DNA from 3 places in the Allobosea sp. TWI1241 genome. Region 3 is predicted to be linked to each of the others. Evidence: riboswitches for the same ligand, from Rfam matches in the RefSeq annotation. Region 3 holds a riboswitch; each other region holds the start of a gene.
The links. Region 3 has a riboswitch for cobalamin ahead of ABE438_RS18120 (TonB-dependent receptor plug domain-containing protein). Riboswitches for the same ligand answer to the same signal wherever they lie in the genome.
Positions count from the first base shown of each region.

Region 1 (9,391 bases), on a different contig from region 3:
CCGCTTCGCCGACATCCCGCGCGAACTGATCTGGCGGGCCGAGCAGGGGCGGTGAGGGGGCTGTCGCCGGCGGCGCGAAGCCGGGCTCTGCGCCGGGCCGCGCAAGCGAAAGATCGCCCGCCAGCTCGTCTGGTGTGCGAACGAGCGGCGACCGTCGTGCACGGCCGGGGGATGGCCTCTCGCTACAGCGTCGGGGCGCTGCGCGAGCTCTCGGCCGGCCGGGTGGGCGCCTGCTGGTCCTTGAGGTTCCTGCCGATCAGGTCGCCGCGGAAGCGGATGACATAGGCGGTGACGACGTCGCGGACGCGGTCCTCGGCGAGCCTGCGCACCAGCGCGCGATCGAAGGGGGCACCGGACTCGGTCTCGACGATCTCGGTGGTGATCTTCACCAGCGCGTCGATGTCGTTCTGGCAGAAGATCATCGCCGCCTTGGCGACCACCTCGGCCTTCTCGTCGGTCAGCAGCATGGTCGCGCCTTCCTTGCCGATGCAGCCGAGCGTTTTCGTCCGGATCAGCTCGCGCGTCTTCTCGAGCAGTTCGGCGCGCTCGGCGCGGGCGGTCTTCTCGCGCGTCTCCGCCTCGATGCGCCGGGCTTCCGCCTGGGCCGCGGCGGCGTCCCGCTCGGCCCTTTCCTTGTTGAGCCGCGCCTGGCGCTCGGCGGCGAGACGGTCGGCATTGGCGCGCGCCGCCGCGATCTGGCCGGCGAGGCGGTTGCGGACCGCCCGCTCCAGATCGTTCAGATACGGGCCGGCATAGAAGGCTTGGCCGCCGAAGCCGTAGATCGCGTCATGGGTGGAGATCATCGTCGCGACCGATTGCGAGCAGACGGACAAGGCGCGGGCGATCAGCGGCTGGAAGCTGTCGAACGCGACGGCGCCGTCGAAACCGTCGTCACGGCGCACCACAGAGGTCACGCAGTCCGTCGCGGCCCGGACATAGGGGACATGCTGCTTGCGCTTCTGGGCTTCCGTCTGCGCGAAGGACTGCGCCATGGCTGGTGAGACTGATGCAGCGAGAACCGCCAAAACAAGACGCATACGCATGACCAATCCCCCGAAGCGGGATTGTTTTACCAGTCCTTAACGCTCTGTCGAGTCGGGGCCTGTCCTTGCGTTATGGGCGCGGCTGGGCGGTGTGGAAAAGGCTCGGAAGCGCGGCGCCGGGCCATGGGCGCGATGATCCCGGCGTGGGAGGCAGAGAGGCTCCCGGCGACCGCTCTTCACCTCGTCGCCGCGCTTTCCTTCCGCCGGCGCTGACGCTACAGTCGCCGTCGGAACAGGTTCCGCCTCGAGGCGGATGAAAAGGGAACGCGGTTCGACGCCGCGGCTGCCCCCGCAACTGTGACCGGCGAGCTTCCCTCCACGAAGCCACTGGCGGCGCCTCTCGCGCCGCCGGGAAGGCGGAGACGGTAAGCGCTGACCCGGAAGCCAGGAGACCTGCCCGTTCCTGTCACCTGAGCCCGCGGCACGGGGTGTGCCAGGGTGCGGTCGTCTCCGTGACGGTGACATTCGATGAATGTTGCCGTGCCCGGAGACTGGCGGAGCCCGTTTCCCGTTCTCCCGAGCCCGGCACCGGACGCCCGAAACGCGTCCGGTCGAGCCGTGGAAGGACCGATGTCGATGGGCATCGCGAAGACAGTCGAACCGTCGCGCCGCGCCTTCACAGGCGTGCTTGCCGGCGCCCTGGTGGTCATGGCCGGGCCGGGCGCCGCCCGGCCGGCGGATGCGGCCGGGGCGCAGCGGATCGTGGTGCTCGACGCCGGGATCGCCGGCTACGCCTTCGCGCTGGAGGCGCCGGTCGTCGCCGCCGATCCCCGCTTTCCCGACGCGCGCATCAACCGCCGCACCGGCTTCCCGCCGCTGTGGAACCGGCAGGCCGCGGCACGTAAGGCCGTGGCGCTGCCGGCCGGGGCGGACGGCGTCGATCTCGCGGCGATCCGCGCGGCTGAGCCCGATCTGATCATCGCCGGCGGCCGCAATCCGGGCGGGCTGGCGAGCGCGGGGCGCGCCGCCGATCTCACCGCGATCGCGCCGACACTGGTCGTACCGGCCGACCTGCCGGGCTGGCGCGAGGAACTGGCCTTCGTCGCCGACCTGCTCGGGCGGACGGACAAGGTGCCGGCGCTGATCGCCGCCTTCGAGGCGCGCGCGGCGCAGGTCGCGGGCAAGATCGCGCTGCCGGAGGGCGAGACCGCGCTGCTGCAGGCCAATGCCGGCGGCATCCACGAGGATCCCTTCGCGATTTCTCCCACGAGCGGGCTCGGCCGGACCCTGGCCGGGCTCGGCTTCAGGCTGTTCGATGCCGCTTCCAGGGTGCAGGGCGGGACGCTCGATGCGGACGGGCGCGTGCCGGTGCCGCTGGCGGCGGTGCTCGAGGTCTTCACCGCGCCCAACCTGATCATGGTCTCAAACGGGCCGGTCAGCATGGGCCAGCTCTGCTGCGATCCCGGCTTCCGCCAGCTCGAGGCGGTGATCAGCTACCGGCGCTGGGAGCTCGATGAATCGGCGATACGCCCGGACTATCTCGCGGCGCTGCGCCTGCTCGACATGGTCGAGAGCGCCTTCGCCCGGAAGGGCTGAGCGGGCGCGGGGGCGGAGATGACGAACGTCATATGGTCGCGCAGGGCGCTGCTCGCTGGAGCGGGCGCGCTGCTGCTCGGCGCCGGGCCGCGGCGCGCGCAGGCCGCCGGGGCGTACCCGCTGCGGATCGCGCACAGCGCCGGCGAGACGCTGCTGGCGGCGGCGCCGCAACGCATCGTCGCGGTCGGCTACAGCGACGTCGCGATCTGCGCCGCGCTCGGCGTCAAGCTGGTCGGCGCGATGCGCTACGGCGCCGGGGCTGACGGTCACAATTTCCCCTGGGTCCAGCCGCTTTTGCCGCAGGAGATCGCCTGCGTCCCGGCCGGCCGGGTCGATCTCGACCTGCTCGCCGAGCTGGAGCCCGATCTCATCCTCGCGGCCACGGCCTATCACAGCTATGGCGACCATTATGCGCAGTTGGCGCGGATCGCACCGACGCTGGTCAGCCGCGGCCGCAACCTGCGCGATCCCTATGGCGATCTCACCCGGCTGATCGGCCGGCTCGCCGGGGCGCCGGCGCAGGCGGCGGAGACGCTTGTCGCCCAGACGGATGCCGCGATCGCCGCCTTCGCCGCGCGCCATGCCGGCTGGCGCGGCCGCAGTGTCGCCTATGCGCAGGTCACCGCGACCTCCTTCCATCCCATCGTCGACGAGACCGCCCCGGCGCTCGACCTGTTCCGGCGCATCGGCCTGCGCCCGGTGACGGCGGGGGCAGGGGCGTTCGACTGCAACGGCTCGCATCCGCGCCCGCTGGCCGAACTGCGCGGCATCGGCGGCGCGGGCCTCGCGCTGCTGGCGCCGATCGGCAAGGCGGCCTCGGTGCGGGAGCTGCTGGCGCCGCTGCCTGGTGCCGTGGCGCTGCCGGTCGTCGCCCATGGCCGGGCGCATCTCGTCGATACGCATCTCTACGACGCGCTCGTCGCGCCCAACCCCGCCAACATCCCCTTCATCCTGGCCCGGCTCGACGCGATCCTGGCCGCCACGCCTCGCTCCTGAGCAGAAAGGCTTCGTCATGAGACTGGCTTCATTCCTCGCCGCCGCCACCCTCGCGCTCGGCGCCTCCGGGGCGCTCGCCGCCGGCAAGACGCAGTATCCGCTGACGCTGGAGAATTGCGGCCGGCAGATCACCTTCGACAAGGCGCCGGAAAAGGCGGTCTCCATCGGCCAGAACTCGAGCGAAATCCTGCTTTCGCTCGGCCTCGCCGACCGGCTGGCCGCGACCGCGGTCTGGGTCGGCCCGGTGCTGGAGAACCTCAAGGCGGCCAATGCGGGCGTGCCGCGCATCTCCAACAACCAGCCGAGCTTCGAGGCGGTGGTGAAGACCGATCCCGACCTCGTCGCCGCGCAATTCGTCTTCGACGTCGGGCCCAACGGTGTCGTCGGCAAGCGCGAGCAGTTCGAGGAGCTCGGGATCGCGACCTATATCTCGCCGGGCGACTGTATCGCCAAGGACAATTCCATGCGCGACGGCGCGCGCACGAAGCTGTTTTCGATGGACCTGATCTACCAGGAGATCGCCGAGCTGGCGCAGATCTTCGACGTGCAGGAGCGCGGCGAAGCCTTCATCGCCGAGCTGAAGCAGCGCGAGGCCAAGGCGGTGGCCTCGGTGGCGGGCGGCAAGGCGAAGGACGTCTCGCTGCTCTACTGGTTCTCGTCCTCGCAGCTCAACGGTGACGCCTGGGTCGCCGGCAAGTTCGGTGCGCCGGGCTACATCACGCAGGTGCTCGGCGCCCGCAACGCCGTCGAGAGCGGCGAGGAGTGGCCGGCGGTGAGCTGGGAATCGATCGTCGGGCGCAATCCGACCGTGATCGTCGTCGGCACCATGGACCGCCGCAAGTTTCCGGCCGATGATCCGAAGGTGAAGATCGACTTCATGGAGAAGGATCCGGTGGTCAGCCAGATCGACGCGGTGAAGAAGAAGCGCTTCATCGAGCTCAGCGCCCAGGCGATGAACCCGACCATCCGCACCATCGACGGCATCGAGACGGTCGCGGCCGGCCTCAAGCGCCTCCAACTGGTCGATTGAGCCCCGCATGACCCGGCGCCTCGGCGGGTGGGGCCCGCGTGCCCTGTTCGCCCTGGCCGGCCTGGCCGTGCTGCTCGCCGCGATCGCGCTGGCGGTGTCGATCGGCGAGATCGCGATCCCGCCGGCGACGACCTTCAAGACCCTCGCCAACCGCCTGTTCGGCGCGGGCTACGAGGTCGGCCGGGTGCAGGCCGGCGTCGTCTGGGAATACCGGATGAGCCGGGCGCTCGTCGCCGCCTGCTGCGGCGGCGCGCTGGCGCTGAGCGGCGTGGTGCTGCAGGCACTGCTGCGTAATCCGCTGGCCGAGCCCTATGTGCTCGGCATCTCGGCCGGCGCCTCGACGGGCGCCGTCGGCGTGATGATCGTCGGCTTCGGTGCTGGGGCACTCAGCCTCTCTGGCGGGGCCTTCCTCGGCGCGCTCGCCGCCTTCGCTCTTGTGCTGCTGCTGGCGCGCGGCGCCCGCGGCGGCTCCGACCGCACCATCCTGGCCGGCGTCGCCGGCTCGCAGCTCTTCAACGCGCTCACCGCCTATATCGTCACCAGCTCGGCCGATGCCGAGCAGGCGCGCGGCGTGATGTTCTGGCTGCTCGGCAATCTCGGCGGCGTGCGCTGGCCCGACGTCTATCTCGCGGCGGCCGTGGCTGCCGCCGGCTTCGCCATCTGCATCAGCCAGGCGCGGGCGCTCGATGCCTTCAGCTTCGGCGAGGAGGCAGCGGCGGCGCTCGGTGTTCCCGTCGCAAGGCTGCGCCTTGTGCTCTTCGCCGCGACGGCGCTGATGACCGCGGCGATGGTCTCGATCGTCGGCTCGATCGGCTTCGTCGGGCTCGTCATCCCGCATGCCGCGCGCATGCTGGTCGGCTCGGGCCATGGCCTGCTGCTGCCGGCCTCGGCGCTGGCCGGCGCCATCTTCATGGTGCTCGCCGACATCCTCTCCCGCATCGTCGTGCCGGGCCAGATCCTGCCGATCGGCGTGGTGACCGCGCTCTTCGGCGCGCCGGCCTTCGCCCTGCTGCTCTACCGCGCGAGGCGCCCCGAATGAGCTTTTCGGTGCGCGATGTCAGCTGGAGCGCCGGCGGAAAGCTCATTCTCGACGCGGTCGGCCTCGATGTGCCGGAGGGCGCGACGCTCGGCCTGATCGGTCCCAACGGCTCCGGCAAGTCGAGCCTGCTCAAGCTGCTCTGCCGGCTGCGCCAGCCGCAGGGCGGCGTCGTCACGCTCGGCGGCGACGATCTGGCCAGCCTGACGCGGCTCGCCATCGCGCAGCGCGTCGCGGTGGTCGAGCAGCAGGCGGCGACGCTTGAGGAACTGACCGTGCGCGAAGTCGTCGCGCTCGGCCGCACGCCGCATCGCGGACGGTTCTCGCCCTGGACGGCTGCCGACGAGGCGATCCTGCGGCGTGCGCTCGACCAGGTCGATCTCGGCGGGCGCGGCGACCAGTCCTGGCACACCCTGTCCGGCGGCGAGCGCCAGCGCGTCCAGATCGCCCGGGCGCTGGCGCAGGAGCCGCGCGAGCTGCTGCTCGACGAGCCGACCAACCATCTCGACATCCAGCACCAGATCGAGATCCTGGCTCTGGTCGAGCGCCTGCCGCTGACCAGCATCGTCGCGCTGCACGACCTCAACCTCGCCGCCGCATTCTGCGATCTCGTGCTGGTGCTGAAGGCCGGGCGTGTGGTCGCGGCCGGCCCGCCGGCCGCGGTGCTGACGCAGGGGCTGCTCTGGGAGGTCTTCGGCGTACGCGCCCAGATCGGCCGCTCCACCCGTGCCGGACGGCCGCATATCCAGTTCCTCTACGACGATCCGGTGCGGCGGCCATGATGGGCGCAGACGGTTCCGAAGCTCCCCTCGGCCTGCGCTGCCGCGATCTCGCGACGGCGCCGCAGACCGTGCGTCGCGCCGCCCGCGCCTTCTGCCTCGCGACGATCGCCGAGGTCTATGGCACGGCCTATCGGCCGGACTGGCATGCCGATCTCGACAGGCTGGCCGGTGAGGCAGGGCCGGGCTGGTTCGCGCCGGAGGAGCGCGGTGCCTTCTGGGCCCTGCATGATGCCGCGGGCGAGATCGTCGGCACGGCCGGGCTCTACCGCCTCGACCTGAAGCCGACGCTCGCCGCAGGCTTCACCGGGCGCTACGGCACAGTGGAGGCCGTGGCGCAGCTGGTGCGGGTCTATCTGCGCGCCAATCATCGCCGCAGCGGCGTCGGGCGCTGGCTGGTCGACCAGGCCGAGCGGCGGGCGAGGGCGCTCGGCTTCGCCACCCTCTATCTCCACGCCGACAGCGGCACGCCCGCCACCATCGCCTTCTGGCGCTCGCGCGGCTATCGCGACTTCGCGGCCGGCGAGGGCAGCACGCATTTCGACAAGCCGCTGGCGCGCTGAGGGTTCAGGCCGTGCTGCGGCGGATGATGGCGCAGGGCAGCATCGAGCGCCCGGGCGCGTCCTCGCCGGCGATGATCTGCTCGATCACGGAGACGGCGCTGCGGGCCATGGCTTCCAGCCCCTGGTCGACCGTGGTGAGGTCGTAAGCCGCGAGCGCGCCCGGCGCCGAATTGTCGAAGCCGACCACGGCGAGCTGGTCCGGGACTTTCAGCCCGAATTCCCCGCGCGCCACGTCGAGCACGGCCAGAGCCATCTCGTCATTGGCACAGAAGATCGCGTCGGGGGGCTCGCTCGCGGAGAGCAGGGCGCGCGCCGCCTCCCGGCCGCCCTCGTAGCTGTAGCGGCCGATGCCGCGCGCCACGATGGCGAGCCCGTGCCGGGCCAGCCCCTGCGCGAAGCCGGCGGCGCGGTCGCGGCTGGTCGAGGTGTTCTCCAGCCCGGCGATATAGGCGGCGCGGCGCCGGCCGCTGGCGACCAGCATGTTGGCGACGAGCCCGGCGGCGGCGATGTTGTCGGCGCAGACGTCGCCCGCGACCTCCTCCTCGTCGTCGGCCATGCGGTCGAGCAGGACGATGGGGGTCTTGGCGGCGTTGTAGAGCCGCGTGACCTGCAGCGAGAGCGGCGCGCTCGCCACCAGCACGCCGTCGACCTGGAAGGTCAGGAGCTCCGGCAGCATCGCCTCGGTCGCAGCGGCGTCCTTGGCGACGAAGACGAGGGGGGCGTGGCCGCGTGCCTGGATCTCGATCGCCAGCGCCTCGATCAGGCGGGCATAGAACGGATTGCCGACATCGCTGACGACCACGCCGATCAGCCCGGAACGCCGGGTGTTGAGGCTGCGCGCGATCGCGTTGGGGCGGTAGCCCAATTGCTCGGCGGCGAGGATGATGCGGCGGCGCGTCTCGGGGGCGATGCTGGCGCCCTTGGTGAAGCAGCGCGACACCGCCGAACGCGAGACGCCGGCGAGTTCCGCCACCTCCCGCGATGTCACCCAGCGTCTGTTGGCGAAATCGCTCATCCCGCTTGTGTGTCTTGACGCGCGGGGAGCGTCAAGGGTAGCGTTGCACACGTATGCAACGAGGCGGGAGCGCAGCGTCCCGGTCCGCTCGGAGGAAATGGTCGCGAGGGCTCTGCCGGCGTTCCGCCGCAGGAAATACCCGTCTCGCGCCCTGGTTTCCGCGAACTGGCCGTCGGCGCCGTGGTCCCGCGCAATCACGCGAGCGAGGGCTGCGGCCGATGACCAGAGTGCTGATCGATTGCGATCCCGGCCATGACGACGCCATGGCGATTCTCTACGCCGCCAAGCATCTCGACCTCTGCGCGATCACGACCGTCCACGGCAACGCGCCGCTGGAGCACACCACCCGCAACGCGCTGTCGCTGTGCACGCTCGCCGGGCTGAACGTGCCGGTCTCGGCCGGCGCCGACCGCCCGCTGGTCCAGCCGCAGCTGCAGAAGCAGACACTCCACGGCAAGTCCGGCATCGACGGCGCCGAGATGCCGGAGCCCGACCGCGACGTCACCGGCGAGCATGCCGCGCTGACCATCATCCGCGAGGCGAAGCGCTCGCCGGGCGAGCTGGTGCTGATCGCCGTCGGCCCGATGACCAATGTCGCGCTGGCGCTGCGGCTCGAGCCGAAACTGCCCGAGCTGCTCAAGGGCATCAGCATCATGGGCGGCAGCACCACGGCCGGCAACGTCACGCCCACCGCCGAGTTCAACCTCTGGGCCGATCCCGAGGCCGCCGCCGCGGTGTTCGACTGCGGCATCCCGGTGATGATGGCCGGCCTCAACGTCACCCGCCAGGCGCTGATCGGCGCCCCGCATGTCGCGCGGCTGCACGGCACGGGCGGTCCGGTCGGCAAGGTGATGGGCGACCTCCAGGACTTCTACGCCACGCGCTCCAGCGCGGTGTACGGGCTGGCCGGCGCGCCGATGCACGACGCCTGCGCCGTCGTGCCCTTCGTCCATCCGGAGCTGATCAAGCACCGCGCCTGCCATGTCCACATGGAGCTGGCGAGCCCGCAGGTGCGCGGCACCACGGTCTGCGACCTGCGCGTCTTCAAGTCGGCGCCCGCCGCCGCCGCCCGCACCCAGCTGCCGGCCAATGCGCTGGTGGCGCTCGAGATCGACGGAGCCGCCGTGGTCGACGTCGTGGTCGACGCGGTCCTGAGCTACGACGCCTGACGACACGATCAGAACGATCCGGAGGAAACCCATCATGACCACACGTCGCGATACGCTCGCCATGCTCGCCGCCGGCGCCGCCTCGCTTGGGCTGGGGCGCGCCGCCTCCGCCCAGGCCAAGGGCGAGCTCAACGTCATCTGGCAGGCCTGGCCTGACGCCCATGTCACGCCGATCTTCGACGGCTTCAAGAAGAAGAACCCGGGCGTCACGCTGCGCGACGAGC
Region 1 is NZ_JBDJKW010000013.1:81,527-90,917, forward strand. It holds gene ABE438_RS16220 (alpha-hydroxy acid oxidase) at 1-55, shown strand, start outside; gene ABE438_RS16225 (hypothetical protein) at 183-992, opposite strand; cobalamin riboswitch at 1,261-1,458, shown strand; gene ABE438_RS16230 (ABC transporter substrate-binding protein) at 1,620-2,579, shown strand; gene ABE438_RS16235 (ABC transporter substrate-binding protein) at 2,598-3,575, shown strand; gene ABE438_RS16240 (ABC transporter substrate-binding protein) at 3,598-4,605, shown strand; gene ABE438_RS16245 (FecCD family ABC transporter permease) at 4,613-5,644, shown strand; gene ABE438_RS16250 (ABC transporter ATP-binding protein) at 5,641-6,423, shown strand; gene ABE438_RS16255 (GNAT family N-acetyltransferase) at 6,420-6,983, shown strand; gene ABE438_RS16260 (LacI family DNA-binding transcriptional regulator) at 6,988-7,998, opposite strand; gene ABE438_RS16265 (nucleoside hydrolase) at 8,217-9,167, shown strand; gene ABE438_RS16270 (ABC transporter substrate-binding protein) at 9,202-9,391, shown strand, end outside.
Region 1: linked by a shared signal. The riboswitch ahead of ABE438_RS16230 (ABC transporter substrate-binding protein) and the one ahead of ABE438_RS18120 (TonB-dependent receptor plug domain-containing protein) in region 3 are both predicted to bind cobalamin.

Region 2 (9,391 bases), on a different contig from region 3:
TGGGTGACGCCGCGGCGGGCCGAGGCGTAGATCTGGTAGACCACCATGGCGTCGACCGGCGTCGAGACCGAGCGGGCGATCTCGATCAGCTCGGCGTCGCGGCGGCGCACCCGGCTGGTCGGAGCGATGCCCAGCGCCAGGCTGGTCTCGTCATAGACCTGGAAGCCGCGGGTGTTGAGATACTCCGACAGCTGCAGCTGGACGCGGTTGAAGATGCGGTTGTTGCGCGGAACCGTATCCGGATCGGCGTCGTCCGACATCACCAGCAGGTTGATGCGGGAATTGCTGGACTGGGCGTTGGCCGCGACCGCGAAAGGCAGCAGCAGCACGAGCCCGAGCATGATACGCTTGAGGAAAGCCATGATGGTCATCCTGCGACAGACTGTTGAAGGAAGAGGTCGAGCCCGGCTCAGCCGGTGATCGCGATCACCTCGACGCGGCGGTTGACGGGCGAGAACGGGTTGCGCGGGTTGCGCAGCATGTCCGGCCCGAAGCCGTGCCATTGCAGGCGGTCGCCGGCGATGTCGCCATAGGCGATCAGCCAGTTGCGCACCGAGGCGGCACGATCCTGCGAGAGCGCGACATTGTAGTCGTAGTCGCCGTCCTGGCTGGTGTGGCCGGCGATCAGGAAGTCCTGGTCGGCCAGGATCGGATGGCGCAGCGCGACCGCCAGGCGCATCAGCGCCGACTGTGCGCCCGGCCGCAGCGCCGAAGAGTCGTTGTCGAAGAAGACGGTGATCTCGACCCGGCGGCTGAGATCGATCTCGATCTCGTGGACCATGCCGCCGCTGCGGGTGCGGATGCGGCGGGTGACCGGGGCCGAGCGCCGGCGGGCACCGCCACCGCCGGAGGGCGCCCGGTCGTGCGGCGCCAGCGAGCGCAGGATGCTGGTGGCAGCCTCGTCGGTCTGGGCCAGCGCCGAACCCGCGCCGATCAGGGGCAGCGAGAGGACGAGGCCACCCAGCGCACGGCGCGAGAGGTTCGGCTGCAGTTCGACGCTTTCGCTGTGACGTTCGGAGATCTTCACGATCGGTCCCCCGTGGTTCCTGTGCGGTATACGCGTGTCGCCTCGCCGATGCACCATTGAGGCGATGCCGCGGCGGTGTTGGCCGAGCCTTGGACGCATCAGCCGAGTTTTCGCCGCGAGCGCAACTTTTCTTGGCAGGAACATGGTAAATTCGCGGCAGGCACCGCGTCGCGCCGCGCGCTGCGAAACTGCCCCAGAGCCGGCCAAGGGACGGGCGACGTGCCTCGCGCACACCTCCCGAGAGGAGACCCGAGATGGGCTTCCACACCGACATCGTCCCGGCCTTCCGCGCCTCCGGCAAGCGCCCGCTGCTCGCCGTGGCGGCGCTCGCCATGCTCGTCTCGGCCGGCGCGGCGCTCGCCCGCGCCGAAGGCGACACCCTCGTGGCGCCGTTCACCCTGGCACAGGCCGATGCACCGGCGGCGGCCCCGGCCAGCGCCGAGCGGCCGCGCGCGCTGCGCTTCGAATCCTCGGCGCGCACCATGACGGTCGGCGTGCTGCAATCGGCCCGCGAGCTGATGACCACAGGCTCCATCCCCTTCGCGCCCGGCAGCTGGGAGGTCGGCGCCGAGGCCAAGCGCGCCATCGCCCGCCTGCGCGGCGAGTTCCGCGCCAACGCGCCCAAGGACGCCGCCTTCGCGCTGCTGGTCTCCGGCGGCGACGAGGTCGTGGCCTATCGCCGGGCGCGCGGGCTGCGCACCGCCCTGATCGAGCTGCAGCTGGAGGAGGCCCCGCGCATCCTGATCGCCGCGCGCGGCGCCGGCGAGGGCCAGAGCGGCGATGACGGGCAGGCGCGGGTCGACCTGGTGCCGCTCGACAGCGCGCGCTGTGACGGCTGCGGCGACAAGCCGTTCCGCACGGTGGCGCTCGATACCGGCGTCGCCAAGCTGGTGCGCGCCACCAGCGACGACGTGACCGTCGCCGAACGTGCCCCGGTCGCCGAGAGCGAAGAGCCCGCCAGCGAAACCGCCAGCGCACCGAAGCAGGCCCCGGCCACCATGCCGACCCCGGTCGCCCGGCCGGCTGCGCCGGCGCCGAAGCAGGCCCGCGAGGAGCGCAAGGCCGTATCCGCTCCCTCGCCGATGCCCGCCCCGGCCCGCGCCGAGGCCGCGCCGGCCGAGAAGACGCAGGAGCGCGCGCCCCAGCGGCGCGAGATGCAGGCCAGGACCGATCGGCGCGAGCGCCGCACCGCGATGGTCGAGCGCAGCCAGCCCTCCCGGCGCTGCGCCCGCCCCGCCATCGTCATCGACGACTATTATCGCGGCGGGCCGCTGATCGGCTGCGACGGCCGCTTCCGTCCCCGCTCCGACTGGTGATCGGCCCGACCGGGCGCCGCCACCGACAAAAAGGCCGGATGCGCCAGCGCGCATCCGGCCTTTCGCATCTTCGTCGGCCGTTCAGAGGATCTGGTTCAGCAGCTGGGTCTCGCCGCGTTCGAGGCGGCCGAGATTGTCGAGCAGCATGTCGACCACATTGTCCTCATAGGCGCGGGTCTCGCCGGCGCTGTGGGGCGTGACGAGCGCGTTCGGCAGGCGCCAGAGCGGCGAGTCAGCCGGCAGCGGCTCCTCATAGACGCAGTCGATACCGGCGGAGATCCGGCCCTCGCCCAGGGCGGCGATCAGCGCCGCCTCGTCGACGACCCGGCCGCGTGCCACGTTTATCAGGAAGGCGCCCGGCTTCAGCGCGGCGATCGCGGCGGCATCAACCAGGCCCTCGGTCTCCGGCGTCAGCGGGCAGGTCAGCGCCAGGATGTCGGCCTCCGGCAGGACGGCGTGCAGCTCGGAGGGCGTGACGATGCGGTCGACGCCCGGCTCGGAGCCGCCGCGCCGGCGCACGCCGACGACACGCATGCCGAAGGCCGCGGCGAAGCCGGCCAGCCTGAGGCCGATGCGGCCGAGGCCGACGATGACGATGGTCTTGCCGCCGAGCTCGTCCTCGCGGCGGGCGCGGTCGCCGATCATCGGACGCCAGAGCCGCTGCGCCTGGTTGTCGCGCGCCAGATGGAGCTGGCGGGCCAGCGCCAGGATGAGCGCGATGGCATGCTCTGCCACGGCGCGCTCATTGCTGCCCTGGGCGCTGGCGAGCCGGACCCCGGCCGCGCCGAGCACCTGCCGGTCGAACTGGTCGGTGCCGGCGCTGATCGACTGGATGAAGCGCAGCTTCGGCGTCGTCGCGGCGATCTCGTTGCGCCAGAGGCCCGAGACCACCAGCACATCGGCTTCCGGCGCCCGCGCCTTGAGGTCCTCGACGGTGCGGACCTCGAAGGAGGCCGCTTCGCCGCCGCGCGCGAGATAGGCGTCACGCAGCTGGTAGGCGGCATGGGCGAAACCGATGGTCAGGGCGTTCTGCTTGGGCCAGGGCTGCATGCGGGGACCTCTTCTCTTCGCCGCGCGATGGGCTGCCGGGCGGGTGTTCCATGGGCTGCCGACGCTGTCCAGCCGCGCGACGCGATGACAGATGCGAGATCAGCAGAGCGCCTGCGCCAGCCGCGCCCACTCAGCCTCGCCGCTCGGCAGGCCGAAGCGCAGCAGCCGCTCGTCATGATGGAAGCGCCGGACATAGATGCCGGCCCGGCCGAGCGCGCGGTATAGTTCCGGCGCCTCCGGCGTCGCCACCAGGCGATAGAGGATCGTGCCGCCGACCACCGTGCCATGCGGCCGCAGCAGCGCATCGAGCCGCGCGGCATCCCGGGAGCGTTCGCGCGCCGCCTGCGCCAGCCAGTCGCCATCGGCGAGCGCGACAGCGCCGACATGCAGCGCCGGCCCCGCCACCGCCCAGGGCCCGAGCATGTCGCGCAGAGCCACGACATGCCGCGCCCCGCCGATCAGGAAGCCGAGGCGCAGGCCGGCCAGCCCGTAGGCCTTGCCGAAGGAGCGCAGCACCAGCGTCGCCTCCGGCAGCGTCGGCACCAGGCTGGCCTCGGGCGCGAAATCAGCGAAGGCCTCGTCGACGACCAGCAGGCCGCTACGGCGGGCGAGCCCGCCGGCGAGATCGCGCAGCGCGGCCGGCGGGACGATGCGTCCGTCGGGATTGTTCGGATTGACCACCACGACCACGTCGGCCTCGCCGGCCTGCGACAGCGCGGCGATCTCGCGCAGCCGCGCCCCGGCCTTGCGCCAGCTCAGCGCGTGCTCGCCATAGGTCGGGCCGAGCACCGCGACATCCGGCGAGGGCCTGTTGGCCAGCAGCCGCGGCAGCAGCTCGATCAGGATCTGGGTGCCGGGCGCCGCCAGCACCGCGTCGCCGGCGCGGATGCGATAGGCGGCACGGGCCGCCTCCAGCAGGCGCGCCTCGTCCTGCGCGCCCGGCAGGCGCTGCCACAGGCTTAACGGCACCGCCGGAAGCGGATAGGGAACGGGATTGATCCCGGTCGAGAGATCGATCCAGGGCTCGGGCGCCTGTCCGAACAGCGTCCGGGCCGTGGCGAGATCCCCGCCATGCCAGATCCCGTCAGCCGCGTCCTTGCCATCCGTCATGATCGTCCCCGACAGCCTGCCACTTCTGATCGCCGCGCTGCTGCTCGAAGCGGCGCTCGGCTATCCGGCGCGCTTGTACGCGTGGATCGGCCATCCCGTCACCTGGATCGGTCGTCTCATCCGGGCGCTCGACCGCGGGCTGAACCGCGAGCGCGACGGCTTCGCCAGACGCCGTCTCGCCGGCGTCGCGGCGCTGGCGATCCTGCTGGCGGCGACGCTGTCGGCTGCGTTCGCCCTGATCTGGCTCTGCCGGCTCGCGGGTCCGGCTACGCTGCTGCCGCTGGCCCTGCTCGCCTCGACGCTGCTGGCCCAGCGCAGCCTGCACGAGCACGTCGCCGCCGTGGCGGAGGGGCTGGAACGCAACGGCCTCACCGGCGGGCGCGCGGCGGTGGCGATGATCGTCGGGCGCGATCCGCAGAGCCTGGACGAGGCGGGCGTCGCCCGCGCGGCGATCGAGAGCCTGGCCGAGAACTTCTCCGACGGCATCGTCGCGCCGGCCTTCTGGCTCGGTGCGCTCGGCCTGCCGGGCATCGCCGCCTACAAGGCGATCAACACCGCCGATTCGATGATCGGGCACCGGACGCCGCGGCATCTCGCCTTCGGCTGGGCCGCCGCCCGCCTCGACGATCTCGTCAACCTGCCGGCCTCGCGGCTGACGGCGCTGCTCCTCGTCGCGGCCGCGGCCTTTGACAGCCCGCGCCAGGCCTCGGCGGCGTGGCGGGCGGTGCGCCGCGATGCGCGCAGCCATCGCTCGCCCAATGCCGGCTGGCCGGAGGCGGCGATGGCAGGCGCGCTCGGCCTGCGTCTCGCCGGGCCGCGCGTCTATGGCACGGTCAGGGTCGAGGATGGCTGGATGGGCGACGGGCGGGCGGAGGCCGGCGCGGCCGACATCCGCCGGGCGCTCGCCCTCTATCGCCGCGCCTGCCTGCTGCTCTGGGGCCTCGCGGCGAGCGGCGCCGGCCTCGTGCTGCTCGCCTAAGGCGGCGCGCCGTCAGAACTCGATGCCGGCCTGAGCCTTCACGCCGGCGGCGAAATGGTGCTTCACCAGCGTCATCTCGGTGACGAGATCGGCCGCCTCGATCAGCTCGGGCTTGGCGTTGCGCCCGGTGACCACGACGTGCAGGTCCGGCCGGCGCGCACGCAGGGTGGCGACGACCTCGGCCAGCGGCAGGTAGTCGTAGCGCAGCGCGATATTGAGCTCGTCGAGCACCAGCAGGCGAATGCTCTCATCGGCCATAAGCGCCTTCGCCATCTCGAAGGCGCGGGTCGCGGCCGCGATGTCGCGCGCCTTGTCCTGCGTCTCCCAGGTGAAGCCCTCGCCCATGCTGTGCCAGGCGATCCGGTCGCCGAAGGCGTCGAGCGCCTTGCGCTCCCCGGTCTCCCAGGCGCCCTTGATGAACTGCACCACGCCGACGCGCCAGCCATGGCCGAGCGCCCGCAGCATCAGCCCGAAGGCCGCGGTGGACTTGCCCTTGCCGGGACCGGTGTTGACGATGAGCAGGCCCTTCTCGATCGTCTTGCCGGCGATCTCGGCGTCCTGCACTGCCTTGCGCTTTTCCATCTTCGCCTTGTGGCGCGCGGCCTCCTCGGCTGCGATCGTCATCGCCCGTCTCCCGTCACTTCACCGTCATCGGCAATCCGGCGACCATGAAGACCACGCTGTCGGCCTGCGCGGCAAGGCGCTGGTGCAGCCGGCCGGCCTCGTCGCGGAAACGGCGGGCGAGCGCGTTCTCCGGCACGATGCCGAGCCCGACCTCGTTGGACACCAGGACAAGCGGCGCCTCGACCTGGCGGCAGGCGGCGAGCAGTTCGCCGGTCGCGACCGCCACGTCACGCTCGCCGAGGATGAGATTGGTCAGCCAGAGCGTCAGGCAGTCGACCAGCACGGGCTGGCCGGGGTTCACGTTCCGCAACGCCTCCGGCAGGGCCAGCGGTGCCTCGACCGTCCGCCAGCCGGCCGGGCGGCGGGCGCGGTGCTCGGCGATGCGGCGGCGCATCTCGTCGTCATAGGCCTGCGCCGTGGCGACATAGGTCCAGGGCGCCGGGAAGGCCTCGACCAGCGCTTCGGCATGGCGGCTCTTGCCGGAACGGGCTCCGCCGAGGACGAGGGTGAGGCTTCTCGGGATCATCGGGTGCGCTCTCCGCGTCTGGCGACCCTTGGCCGCGGCGGTCGCTGCATTGCACAGCCTGCCGGCTGTGGCTAATGTTCATCCGCGACGGTGCCTCGGAGACGAGGTGAAAAGGGAACGCGGTGAAACGCCGCGGCTGCCCCCGCAACTGTAAGCGGCGAGGTTTGCGCCAGCGGCCACCGGGGGGACCGGGAAGGCGGCGCAGACCGGCGACCCGCGAGCCAGGAGACCTGCCGTCGCTCGATGTCGCCAACAGGCTGCCGGTGGGGTGGCCGGGAGAAACGATCATGACCATGACGGCCGTCGCCACCCGAACGCATGCCGCCTTGCGGCCGACGGCGCGCGTCATCGCGCCGCATCCGGCCCGGTGAGCGGCCAGCGCGCCCGCAGCGACCTCACGCCCATGACCGACCTCACCGCCCCAGCGGCCGTCACGCCCGCCGGCTGCACCCTGCATGTCTGCACGACCTGCCGGCGCCCGCGGCCCGACCTCGCCGAGGGCTACGACCAGCCCGGCATCGCGCTGGCGCAAAGCCTCGACGAGCGCCTCGCCGGCAGCGGGATTCCCGTCGTGCCGGTCGAATGCCTCTCCGTCTGCAAGCGGCCCTGCACGGTCGCGCTCGTGGCGGAAGGCAAGTGGACCTATGTGATCGGCGATCTCGACCGCGCCGAGCATGTCGAGGACATCGCCGACGCCGCCTTGCGCTATGCGGCGAGCCAGGACGGCATCGTGCCCTGGCGCGAGCGGCCGGTCTGCATCCGCAAGGGCGTGGTGGCGCGCGTGCCGCCGCTCAGGAGCCGGCGCGCGCACCGGACCGCCCGCCAATTCCTCCCGCTTTTCATCTGACCGACGCCTTTTGCAAGGCGCCCCTGCCCATCGGGCCAGATCAAGGATTTCGCAGCATGACCACCGCCTCCCAGACCTCCCTCGGCAAGGTGCCCTGCACCATCGTCACCGGCTTCCTCGGGGCCGGAAAGACCACGCTGGTGCGCCATCTTCTGGAGAATGCCGGCGGCAAGCGCCTCGCCGTGCTGGTCAACGAGTTCGGCGATCTCGGCTTCGACGGCTCGTTCATCGCCGGCTGCGGCATCGAAGGCTGCACCGCCGAGGACATCGTCGAGCTGCCGAACGGCTGCATCTGCTGCACGGTCGCCGACGATTTCGTGCCGGCGCTGGAAAAGCTGCTCGACCGCCCGAACCCGCCGCAGCACATCCTGATCGAGACTTCGGGCCTCGCCCTGCCGAAGCCGCTGGTCAGCGCCTTCAACTGGCCCGCGATCCGCGCTCGCGTCACCGTCGACGGGGTGATCGCCGTGGTCGACGGCCCCGCGGTCGCCGAGGGCCAGTTCGCCGACGATCCGGAGGCGCTGAAGGCCCAGGCCGCCAAGGACCAGGCGGTCGATCACGACAACCCGCTGGAGGAGGTGTTCGAGGACCAGATCCTCTGCGCCGACCTGATCCTGCTCAACAAGAGCGACCTGATCGACGCCGCCGGGCGCGAGAAGGTCAAGGCCGAAATCGCCGCGCATCTGCCCAAGGCGATCAAGATCGTCGAGACCGCCCATGGCAAGGTCGAGCCGGCGCTGATCATCGGGCTGGGCGCGGCGGCGGAAGCCGATCTCGCCGGCCGCCCCTCGCATCACGGCGAAGGCGAGGATCACGACCATGACGATTTCGATAGCGTCGCCCTGCCCCTGCCGCCGGCCGCGACGCCGGAGGAACTGACCGCCCGCATCGCCCGGGCGGCGGAGGCCGAGGGCGTGCTGCGGGTGAAGGGCTTCGCCGCCATCCCCGGCAAGCCGATGCGCCTCGTCGTGCAGGGCGTCGGCCGCCGCGTCGGCCATCATTACGACCGGCCCTGGGGCGCCGACGAGGCGCGCGACGGCCGCCTGGTGGTGATCGGGCTCAAGGGTTTCGACCGCGCCGCGGTGGAAGCGGCCCTGCGGGGATGATGCTATAGACGCCCTCTTTCGGGGGCGACGCGTGTCGGGGACCGCCGGCATGGCGGTCCCTCCCGATCTGTGAAAACCGGCCGCGAGGCCCTGACCATGCACCTTCTCCCGACCAGCGAGGTCAGGCTCGACGACGGCGAGGATGCCGTCGACCTCGCCCTGCCCCCGGCGGACGTCGTGGTGCTCTCCTTCAGCGACAGCGACCTCTCGGCGCTGGCGGCCGCTGCTGCGGCCCGGCCGGGCGCGGCCTCGCTGCGCCTCGTGCCGCTGCGGCGGCTGAAGCATCCGCTCTCCATCGACCTGCTGATCGAGGCGACGCTGACCCGCTCGCGCTTCGTGCTGCTGCGCTGCCTCGGCGGGCTCGACTATCTGCGCTACGGAATCGAGCAGATCTCGGCCGCCTGCAAGGCGGCCGGCGTGCCGCTGGCCGTGCTGCCGGGCGACGATCGCGACGACGACCGCCTCGCCGGCTACGGCACGGTGCCGAAGGTCCTCGCCGACGCCCTGCTCGGCCATTTCCACGCCGGCGGCGGCACGCAGAACATGGACCGCCTGCTGGCGCGGCTGGAGGCCTATCTCGCAGGACGCAGCGCCCGTTCCTCCGCCGCGGCTTCGCCGGCCCATCACCTGGAGCAGGGGGATGAGGCATCGCCGGAGGCTTGCGATCTCGATCCCGTTCCGCTTCCCGGCCTCTTCGCCATCGGCCCGGCCGGCGCGCCCCTGCCATGGCCCGAGGCGCTCGCCGCCTTGCCGGCCGACAGGCCCCTCGTTCCGATCCTCGCCTATCGCTCCGGCGTCGCCGCCGG
Region 2 is NZ_JBDJKW010000007.1:13,086-22,476, reverse strand. It holds gene ABE438_RS10880 (hypothetical protein) at 1-362, opposite strand, end outside; gene ABE438_RS10875 (OmpA family protein) at 410-1,027, opposite strand; gene ABE438_RS10870 (hypothetical protein) at 1,282-2,343, shown strand; gene ABE438_RS10865 (D-2-hydroxyacid dehydrogenase) at 2,425-3,393, opposite strand; gene cobD (threonine-phosphate decarboxylase CobD) at 3,493-4,503, opposite strand; gene cbiB (adenosylcobinamide-phosphate synthase CbiB) at 4,502-5,482, shown strand; gene cobO (cob(I)yrinic acid a,c-diamide adenosyltransferase) at 5,495-6,106, opposite strand; gene cobU (bifunctional adenosylcobinamide kinase/adenosylcobinamide-phosphate guanylyltransferase) at 6,120-6,632, opposite strand; cobalamin riboswitch at 6,704-6,885, shown strand; gene ABE438_RS10840 (DUF1636 domain-containing protein) at 7,036-7,479, shown strand; gene cobW (cobalamin biosynthesis protein CobW) at 7,536-8,585, shown strand; gene cobN (cobaltochelatase subunit CobN) at 8,682-9,391, shown strand, end outside.
Region 2: linked by a shared signal. The riboswitch ahead of ABE438_RS10840 (DUF1636 domain-containing protein) and the one ahead of ABE438_RS18120 (TonB-dependent receptor plug domain-containing protein) in region 3 are both predicted to bind cobalamin.

Region 3 (9,391 bases):
ACGCCGCCCTGAAGCACGCCCACCCCATGACCTCCGGCCTGCCGGTCGACATGGACGCCCTCGCAGCCGATGAAGCGCGCCTGCTGGCGCTCGAGGCCCAGTACTGCTCGCATGGCGACACGGTGCACTACACGCAGATGCCCAAGATCTTCTCGGGCTGCGAAGGTTCCTTCATGCTGGACGCGGCTGGAAACCGCTTCCTCGACCTGCAGATGTGGTATTCGGCGGTGAATTTCGGCTACGCCAATCCGCGCCTCAACGCCGCTCTGAAGCGCCAGATCGACACGCTGCCGCAGGTCGCCAGCCAGTATCTCCACCGCGAGAAGATCGAGCTCGCGGCACTGATCGCCCAGGATGCCGAGCGCAAGTTCGGCGCCAAGGGCCGGGTGCACTTCAATGTCGGCGGCGCCCAGGCTGTCGAGGATTCGCTCAAGCTCGTCCGCAACGCCAAGAACGGCAAGAGCCTGATGTTCGCCTTCGAGGGCGGCTATCACGGCCGCACGCTCGGCGCCTCGGCGATCACCTCGTCCTATCGCTATCGCCGCCGCTTCGGCCATTTCGGCGAGCGGGCGCACTTCATCCCCTTCCCCTACCACTTCCGCGGCCCCAGGGGCATGAGCAAGGAGGAGTATGGCGAGCACTGCGTCGCGCAGTTCGCCCGGCTGTTCGAGAGCGAATACAACGGCGTCTGGGATCCGAAGGCCGGCCAGTCCGAATATGCCGCCTTCTATGTCGAGCCCTTGCAGGGCACGGGCGGCTACGTCATCCCGCCGCCGAACTTCTTCACCGGGCTGAAGAAGGTGCTCGACGACCACGGCATCCTGCTGGTCGTCGACGAGATCCAGATGGGCTTCTTCCGCACCGGCAAGCTCTGGTCGATCGAGCATTTCGGCGTGCAGCCGGACGTGATCGTCTTCGGCAAGGCGGTGACCAACGGCCTGAACCCGCTCTCCGGCATCTGGGCCAAGGAAGCGCTGATCAACCCGACCGTCTTCCCGCCCGGCTCGACGCACTCGACCTTCAACGCCAATCCGCTCGGCACCGCCGTCGCGCTGGAGGCGATGACGATGATGGCCGAGGACGACTACGAGACCATGGTCATGGCGAAAGGCAAGCACTTCCTCGCCGGCCTCGAGGAGCTGAAGCGCCGACACAAGATCGTCGGCGAGGTCGATGGGCTCGGCATGGCGCTGCGCATCGAGATCTGCGAGCCGCACGACAGCTATACGCCGTCCAAGCGCCTGGTCGACCTGATGTGCGACGAGGGCATGAAGGCCGATCTGGAGGTGGCGGGCCGCCGCTATGGGCTGGTGCTCGACATCGGCGGCTACCACAAGAACGTCATCACCCTCGCACCGGCGCTGACCATGAGCTACGCCGAGATCGACCTAGCGATCGCGCTGCTCGACCAGCTCTTCGCCCGCGTCGCGAACGCCTGAGCGCGGCGGACCGGATCATGCGCCTGCGGGTGATCGATCTCGACGGCAGCCTGCCGGCGCAGGAGCCGCTGCGCCAGCGCATCGAGGCGGGGGCCGCGACCCGGATCGACGCGCGCGATCTGGCCGGGCGGCTGCGCATCGTGGCGAGCCGCACCGCGCTGCGCAGCCTCTCCGCCCGGCTACCGCCGGACGCGGCCGGCAGCGGGCCGGGCGTCACCTTCTACGGCTCCGGCGATTTCCACCACCTGACTGCCTCGCTGGTGGCGGCGCAGGACGAGCCGCTCACCATCGTGCATTTCGACAATCACCCCGACTGGGTGCGCGTCCCGGCGACGGTGAATTGCGGCGCCTGGGTCAACCGGGCGCTCGAGCTGCCGCATGTCCGCAAGATCGTGACCCTCGGCCCGAGCAGCAGCGACCTCGTCAGGCCGGAATGGCAGTTCGCCAACCTCGCCGCCCTGCGCGAGGGGCGGATCGCGCTCTATCCCTGGCGCCATGCCCCCTCGCGCGTCTGGGGGCGCTATGGCAGCAATGCCTGCTACCGCCAGGAGGGCGGGCATCTGCACTGGCGCAATCTGGCCGAAGAGGAGTGGAGCGATTTCCTCGACGAGCTCGTCGCCCAGATCCCGACCCGCGCGATCTGGCTGACCATCGACAAGGACGTGCTCGGCCCCGGCGACGCCGTGACCAACTGGGACCAGGGCGCCATGCCGCTCGCCCATCTGATCGCCGCGATCGAGCGCCTCGCGGCGGCTCGGCACATCGCCGGCGTCGATGTCTGCGGCGACTGGTCGGAGCCGCGCTTCACCGATCCGTTCCGCTGGACGCTCGCCCGCTTCGACCATCCGCCGCCGATCACGCCCTCGGCGGAGACGCTCGGTGTCAACGCGCGGGTCAACGCCACCCTGCTCGCCTGCCTCGATCGGGTGCTGCCGTGACACGCTCCCCCACGCCTCCGGCCGGCACCGACCACGGCGTCAGGCTCGCCGGCGGCTCCACCGGCTTCCTGCTGATCCACGGGCTCGGCGGCACGCCGGTCGAGCTCAAGCTGATCGCACGCGCGCTGCATGCAGCCGGCCACACCGTCCATTGCCCGCAGCTGGCCGGCCATTGCGGCAGCGAGGCCGACCTGCTCGCCACCAGCTGGCGCGACTGGGCCGGCAGCGTGCACGACGAACTCGCCCGGATGCGCACCCGCTGCGAGCGGGTGATCGTCGGCGGGCTCTCCATGGGCGCGGTGCTCGCCATCCACGCCGCGGCCGAGCGCCCGCAGGCGGTGGACGGCCTGGCGCTCTACGCGCCGACGCTGCGCTATGACGGCTGGGCGATCCCGCGCCATGCCTTCCTGCTGAAATGGCTGATCAACACCCCGCTGGGCCGCCGCTACAGCTTTCCCGAGCGCGAGCCCTACGGGATCAAGCACGCCCGCACGCGCCGCACCATCGTCGAGGCGATGGCGTCCGGCGACACCTCCCGCGCCGGGCTCGACGGCACGCCGGCCCGGGCGCTCCAGCAGCTCTGGCGCCTCGTCGCCGAGACGCGCAGGCAGATGCCGGCCGTCACCTGCCCGGCCTTGCTCGTCCATGCCCGCGAGGACGACATCGCCGGCCTCTCCAACGCCTTCGAGGTCCAGCGCCGCCTCGGCGGGCTGGTCGACGCCGTGATCCTCGACGACAGCTATCACCTCGTCACCATCGACCAGCAGCGCGGCATCGTCGTCGATCGCACCCTGGCGCTGGCGCAGCGCCTCGCCCACAAGCGCGCCGCCGCCGCGTCATGACCGGCCTGGTCGCGCGCATCGTCGACAGCGTCGCCGCGATCCCGGCGGCCGCGTGGGACGCCTGCCTGCCTGGCGAAGCCGAGGATCACAGCTACTACCGTGCCTGCGACGAGGCCGCTGCGGCCTCCGGCACCGGGCTGCGATGCGCTGCCGTCGCCATTGCCGACGCCCAGGGCATCGCCGCCGTGGCGCCGTTCTTCCGGCTGGACTACCGGCTCGACACGCCCTTGCAAGGCAGGCTGCGCGGTGTGGCCGATGCCGTGTACCGTTACGTTCCGCGCCTGCTGACGCTCAGGATCATCTGCATAGGCTCGCCCTATGCCGATCGCTGCCATCTCGGCTTCGCGCCGTGGCTCGACGGCCCGCGCCGCGAGACCGCGATGCGCGCCATCGTGGATGCGCTTCGCCGGCAGGCGGCCGCGGAGGGCGCGCAGCTGGTCGCCTTCAAGGATCTCGCCCCGGCCGACGATGCGCTGGTCGCGCCGTGCCTCTCGCGGGAGGGGTTCGCCCGCATCGGCAGCCTTCCGGTCGCCATCCTCGACCTGCCCTATGCCGATGAGGACGGCTATCTCGCATCGCTGTCGGCCGCGACACGCAAGGACATCCGGCGGAAACTGGCCAGAGCGCAGGCGGTCCGGATCGAGCACCGCAGCGACATCACGGGACTGGAAGAGCTCATCGCGGAGCTGTACGAATCGACCCGGCGCCGCAGCGGCCTGGATTACGGCGAGCTGGAAGTCCTGCCGCCCGGCTACTTCGCGGCGGTGTCGCGTGCCCTCGGCGAGAGGGCCGTCTTCGCGCTGTACTGGATCGGCGACGAACTCGCCGCCTTCAACCTGCTGCTGATCGAGCCAGGCCGCGTCATCGATAAGTTCCTGGGCATGCGTTACCCGCTGGCGCGCGAGCACAATCTCTATGCGGTCAGCTGGATGGCGAATGTCCGCTTCTGCCTGTCGCGCGGGATCGTCTCGCTGCAGAGCGGGCAGACCGCCTACGCCTCGAAACTGCGCTTCGGCAGCCGGCTGGTGCCGACCCGGCTTCATGTCCTCCATCGCAGCAAGCTTCTGCAGTGGGGGCTGCGTCGCATCGCCTCGACCGTGTCGTTCGACCGGTTCGATCCGGATCTGGCCCGCTTGCCGGCGGCGCGATAGCCGCCGGCGCTGGCGGCATCGATCCGGGCGAGCCATGCGGGCGCGGCGCACTGCACTGGGCGGGCCGAGCGATGACACCAGGTGACGGCGCTGCGTCTCGTAACGGTCCGGCGTGCTCCGGCATGACCCGGCTTCATCCGCCGGGGGCGCGTAGCGGGGCGATCGACAGAGGAGAACGGCTTGAGTCCGCCGATGCCACCGCAACGTTGTTCGATCGCGCCGTCCGCGTTTGACGCTGCCTCATTTTCGCCCTATCCCTGGCCGCGACGGTTCCCTTAGGGGATCAAAAGGGAACGCAGTGCGGATGGCTCCGCCATTCTATGCTGCGGCTGCCCCCGCAACTGTAAGCGGCGAGCCTCGTCGCCACGCGCCACTGGGACCTTGGGCCTGGGAAGGCGGTGACGGGGCAGCGACCCGCGAGCCAGGAGACCTGCCGTCAGTCGTGGTCACACGCGAACACGTTCGGACGGGGTGTTTCGATCGCTGCTCGACTGTCTGCTCCTGCACGGGAGCGAACGGGAGATCGCGTTCGCGGTGACGTGCCACAGACGTCAACGCCCGAGGTCTCATCGTGAGCCGTCTTCCGCAAGCCGCCCGACGCCATGCGTCGATTTCCTCCATTTCGAGCCTCGCCCTCGCCATGGCGCTGATCGCCGGCGCCGCCCAGGCGCAGGCGCCTGCCGAGGCGATCGCCCTCGACCAGATCGTGGTCAGCGCCACGGGAACGCCGACGCCGGCGCGCGAGGTGGCGAGCTCCGTGACCGTCGTCACCGCCGGCGAGATCGAGCAGCGGCAGCGCCGCACCCTGCCGGACGCGCTCGCCACCGTGCCGGGGCTGAACGTCGTGCAGACCGGCGGGCCCGGCGGCCAGACTTCGGTCTTCATGCGCGGCACCAACTCCAACCACGTCAAGGTGCTGATCGACGGCATCGAGGCCAACGACCCGTCGACGCCGAACCGCTCCTTCGACTTCGGCTCGATGCTGACCGACGACATCGCGCGCATCGAGGTGCTGCGCGGGCCGCAGAGCGGGCTCTACGGCGCCAATGCGCTCGGCGGCGTCATCGCGATCACCACCAAGCGCGGCGAGGGGCCGCCGCGGATGACCGCCCGCGTCGAGGCCGGCTCGCACGGCACCTTCAACCAGACGGCCGGGTTCAGCGGCGGCGACGACCGCTTCGACTACGCCTTCAACGTCTCGCATATGCGCTCGGATTCGACGGATTCCGTGCCGTCCGGCCTGGTGCCGCCCGGCGTGCGCGTCCGGCCCAACGCCTATGACGCCTATTCCTATTCGGCGCGCCTCGGCGTGGCGCTCGGCGATACCGTTCGCCTGAACTGGGTCGGCCGCTACACCGACGGCCAGTTCCGCTCGCCCTACGATGCGGGCTTCCCCAGCCGCCCGACCGGTCTGCGCGCGCTCAACAACTACGCGCAGGGCTTCACCCGCGGCGAGGTCGTCTGGGATCCGCTGGCGGGTCGCGCCGTCAGCCGGTTCGGCGTCTCCTATTCCCGCCAGGATCGCTCCAACCGCTCGCCGACGGTGTTCGGCAATCTCGGCATGCCCACCGAGAATCTGGGCGAGCGGATCAAGCTGGACTGGCGCGGCGATCTCGAACTCGCCAAGGGCCACGTCCTGACCGGCGGGCTTCAATATGAGCGGGAGCGGATCGAGACGACGACCCTGACCGCCTCGAACGGCAACAAGGCCGCCTTCCTCGAATATCAGGGCAATCTCGCCGATCGCTTCTTCGTCGCGGCCAATATCCGCCACGACCATGACGACAGCTATGGCGGCCACACCACCTACCGCATCGCGCCGGCCTATATCGTGCCGGAGACGCAGACCAAGCTGAAGGCGAGCTACGGCACAGGCTTCAAGGCGCCGACGCTGAGCGAGCTCTTCGTCGACTACCGCCCGGGCTTCAACTTCTACGGCAACCCGAACCTCAAGCCGGAGGAGAGTCGCGGCTGGGATGTCGGCTTCGAGCAGCCGCTGCTCGACAAGCGCCTGCAGGTCGGCGCGACCTGGTTCCGCAACGACATCGACAACCTGATCGTCACCAACGCGGCCGGCACGTCCTACGCCAATGTCGGCAAGGCGCGGACGCAGGGCGTCGAAGCCTTCGCCGCGCTCGATATCTCGCCGGAGCTGAAGCTTCGGGCCGACTATACCTTCACCCTCGCCAAGGACGAGACGGCACGGCAGGAGCTGCTGCGCCGCCCGCGCCACAAGGCCAGCGGCACCGTCAGCTGGACGCCGATCGACAGGCTGAGCCTGTCGGCCACCGTGATCTATGTCGGCCCCTGGGTCGACGGGAACCGCGACTTCTCGGTCAGGCGGCTGCGGGCCAAGGGCGCTACCCTGGTCAACCTCGCCGCCGAGTACAAGGCGACCGACCGGCTCACCGTCTTCGGCCGCGTCGACAACCTCTTCGACAAGAGCTGGCAGAACCCGGTCGGCTTCCTGGTGCCGGGCCTCGGCGCCTATGCCGGGCTCAAGGTGGCGCTCGGCGGATGAGGGGGCCGCGCGCCGGGCTTGGCCGTCGCCTCCTCGCCGCGCTCCTGGCGGCGGGGTTCGCCTGCGCCGTCGCGCCGGCGGCGGCGCGGCCGGCGCGCATCGTCTCGCTCAACATGTGCACGGACGAGCTGGTGCTGCGCCTCGCCGATCCCGGCGCGATCGCCTCCGTGACCTGGCTCTCGCAGGATCCACGCAACGCCAACATGGCGGAGCTGGCGCGCCGCGTGCCGGCCAATCAGGGCCTGGTCGAGCAGGTGCTGGCCGCCCGGCCGGACCTCGTCGTCGCCGGCAGCTACACCACCCGCGCGACGGTCTCGCTGCTCCGGCGGGTCGGGCGGCCGGCACATGAGTTCGGCGTGCCGCGCAACCTCGCCGAGATGCGCGCCCAGATCCGCGAGATGGCGGCGCTGCTCGACGAGGAGGCACGCGGCGAGGCGCTGATCGCCGGGATCGACGCGCGGCTCGACGCACTGGAGGCAAGGCGCCCGGCGCGGCCGCTGCGCGCGATCGTGCTGCGGCCGAACGGGTTCGCCGTCGGCCGCGGCTCGCTGGTCGACGAGATCCTGACCCGCGCCGGGCTGGTCAACATCGCCGCCGAGCTCGGCATCGAGAGCTACGGGCAGATCGCGCTGGAGACGGTGGCGCTCGCCCGGGCCGAGGTTCTGATCCTCAACGACACGCCGGACGGCCCGCCCTCGCTCGCCCATGAGGTGCTGCATCATCCCGTCATAGCGCGGCTGTCGGACCGCCTGCGGCTGGTTACGCTGCCCTCGCGCCTGTGGACCTGCGCCGGCCCGAGCGTCGTCGACGCCATCGAACACCTGGTCGAAACCCTGGAGCCCGCACGATGACCCCTGTCGGCCATGACGGCCTGCGGCCCGCCGTGCTGCTGCCGGCGCTCACTGTCCTCACTCTGGCGATGCTCGCTGTGTCGCTGGCGGTGGGCTACGAGCCGCTCGATCTCGGCCAGGCCGTCGCCGATCTCGCCGCGGGACGCGCCACCCTCCCGGCGCTGGTCCTGGTGGAGCTGCGCCTGCCGCGCGCGCTGCTCGGCGGGCTGGTCGGCTTCAGCCTCGGCATGGCGGGGGCGGCGATGCAGGGCATGATGCGCAACCCGCTGGCCGAGCCGGGCGTGGTCGGCATCTCCAGCGCCGCGGCCTTCGGCGCGGTCGCCGCCTTCTACAGCGGCCTGTCGGGTGCCATGGCACTGGCGCTGCCGCTGGGCGGGATCGCCGGGGCGCTGGTCGCCACGCTCGTCCTGTTCGCCCTGCTCGGGCGCGGTGCCAGCACCACGACGCTGATCCTCGCCGGCGTGGCGCTGAACAGCTTCGCCGGCGCCGCCACCGCGCTGGCGCTCAATCTCGCGCCGAACCCCTATGCGGCGCTCGAGATCGTCTTCTGGCTGATGGGCTCGCTGGCGGACCGCAGCATGAGCCATGTCTGGCTGGCCCTGCCGCTGATGGCCGCGGGCTGGCTGCTGATGGCCTCGACCGCGCCGGCGCTCGACGCGCTGAGCCTCGGCGAGGAGACCGCGGCCAGCCTCGGCTTCGGCCTGACCGCGCTGCGCGTCCGGCTGATCGGCGGCGCGGCGCTCAGCGTCGGCGGCGCAGTCGCGGTCGCCGGCGCGATCGGCTTCGTCGGGCTGGTCGTGCCGCATCTGCTGCGCCCGCTGGTCGGCCACCGGCCCGGACGGCTGCTGATCGCGAGCGGCTTCGGCGGCGCGATCCTGGTGCTCGCCGCCGATCTCGGCGTCAGGCTGGCGCCGATCCGGCCCGAGCTGAAGCTCGGCGTGGTCACGGCGCTGATCGGGGCGCCCTTCCTGTTCGCGCTGGTCCAGCGCCTGCGGCGGGAGGCCCTGTGATGGCGATCGTCGCCCGGACCATCGGCGTCGATCTCGCCGGCCGCCGCGTTCTCGATGCGGTCGACGCGACGCTCGCGCGCGGCGAGGTCCTCGGCATCGTCGGCCCGAACGGCGCCGGAAAGTCGACCCTGCTGCGGGTGCTCGCCGGCGTGCTCGCGCCCGACGTGGGCGAGTTGCGCGTCGACGGCGAGACCCGCGCGCAGCTCGGCGCGAAAGCGCTGGCGCGGCGCGTCGCCTTCCTCGCCCAGGAGGGCCAGGCGGCCTGGTCGCTCAGCGCGGGCGCTTTGGTCGGGCTCGGCCGGCTGCCGCATCGCCGGCCCTTCGCCGCGGAGAGCGAGGCGGACCGCGCCGCGATCGCCGAGGCGATGCGGCGCTGCGACGTCTCCGGCTTCGCGGCGCGCCCCGTCGGCACGCTGTCGGGCGGCGAGCGCCGGCGCGTGCTGCTGGCGCGGGCGCTGGCGGTGGAAGCCTTCTATCTCCTCGCCGACGAGCCGCTCGCCGGGCTCGATCCCGGCCATCAGCTCGACACGCTTCGATTGCTGCGCGCCATCGCCGCCGCAGGCACCGGCGTCGCCGTGGTGCTGCACGACCTCTCGCTCGCGGCGCGCTTCTGCGACCGGCTCCTCCTGATCCATCAGG
Region 3 is NZ_JBDJKW010000017.1:71,997-81,387, forward strand. It holds gene ABE438_RS18095 (HAD-IB family phosphatase) at 1-1, shown strand, start outside; gene ABE438_RS18100 (aspartate aminotransferase family protein) at 27-1,439, shown strand; gene ABE438_RS18105 (arginase family protein) at 1,457-2,377, shown strand; gene ABE438_RS18110 (alpha/beta hydrolase) at 2,374-3,219, shown strand; gene ABE438_RS18115 (GNAT family N-acetyltransferase) at 3,216-4,370, shown strand; cobalamin riboswitch at 4,621-4,822, shown strand; gene ABE438_RS18120 (TonB-dependent receptor plug domain-containing protein) at 4,942-6,891, shown strand; gene ABE438_RS18125 (ABC transporter substrate-binding protein) at 6,888-7,742, shown strand; gene ABE438_RS18130 (FecCD family ABC transporter permease) at 7,739-8,752, shown strand; gene ABE438_RS18135 (ABC transporter ATP-binding protein) at 8,752-9,391, shown strand, end outside.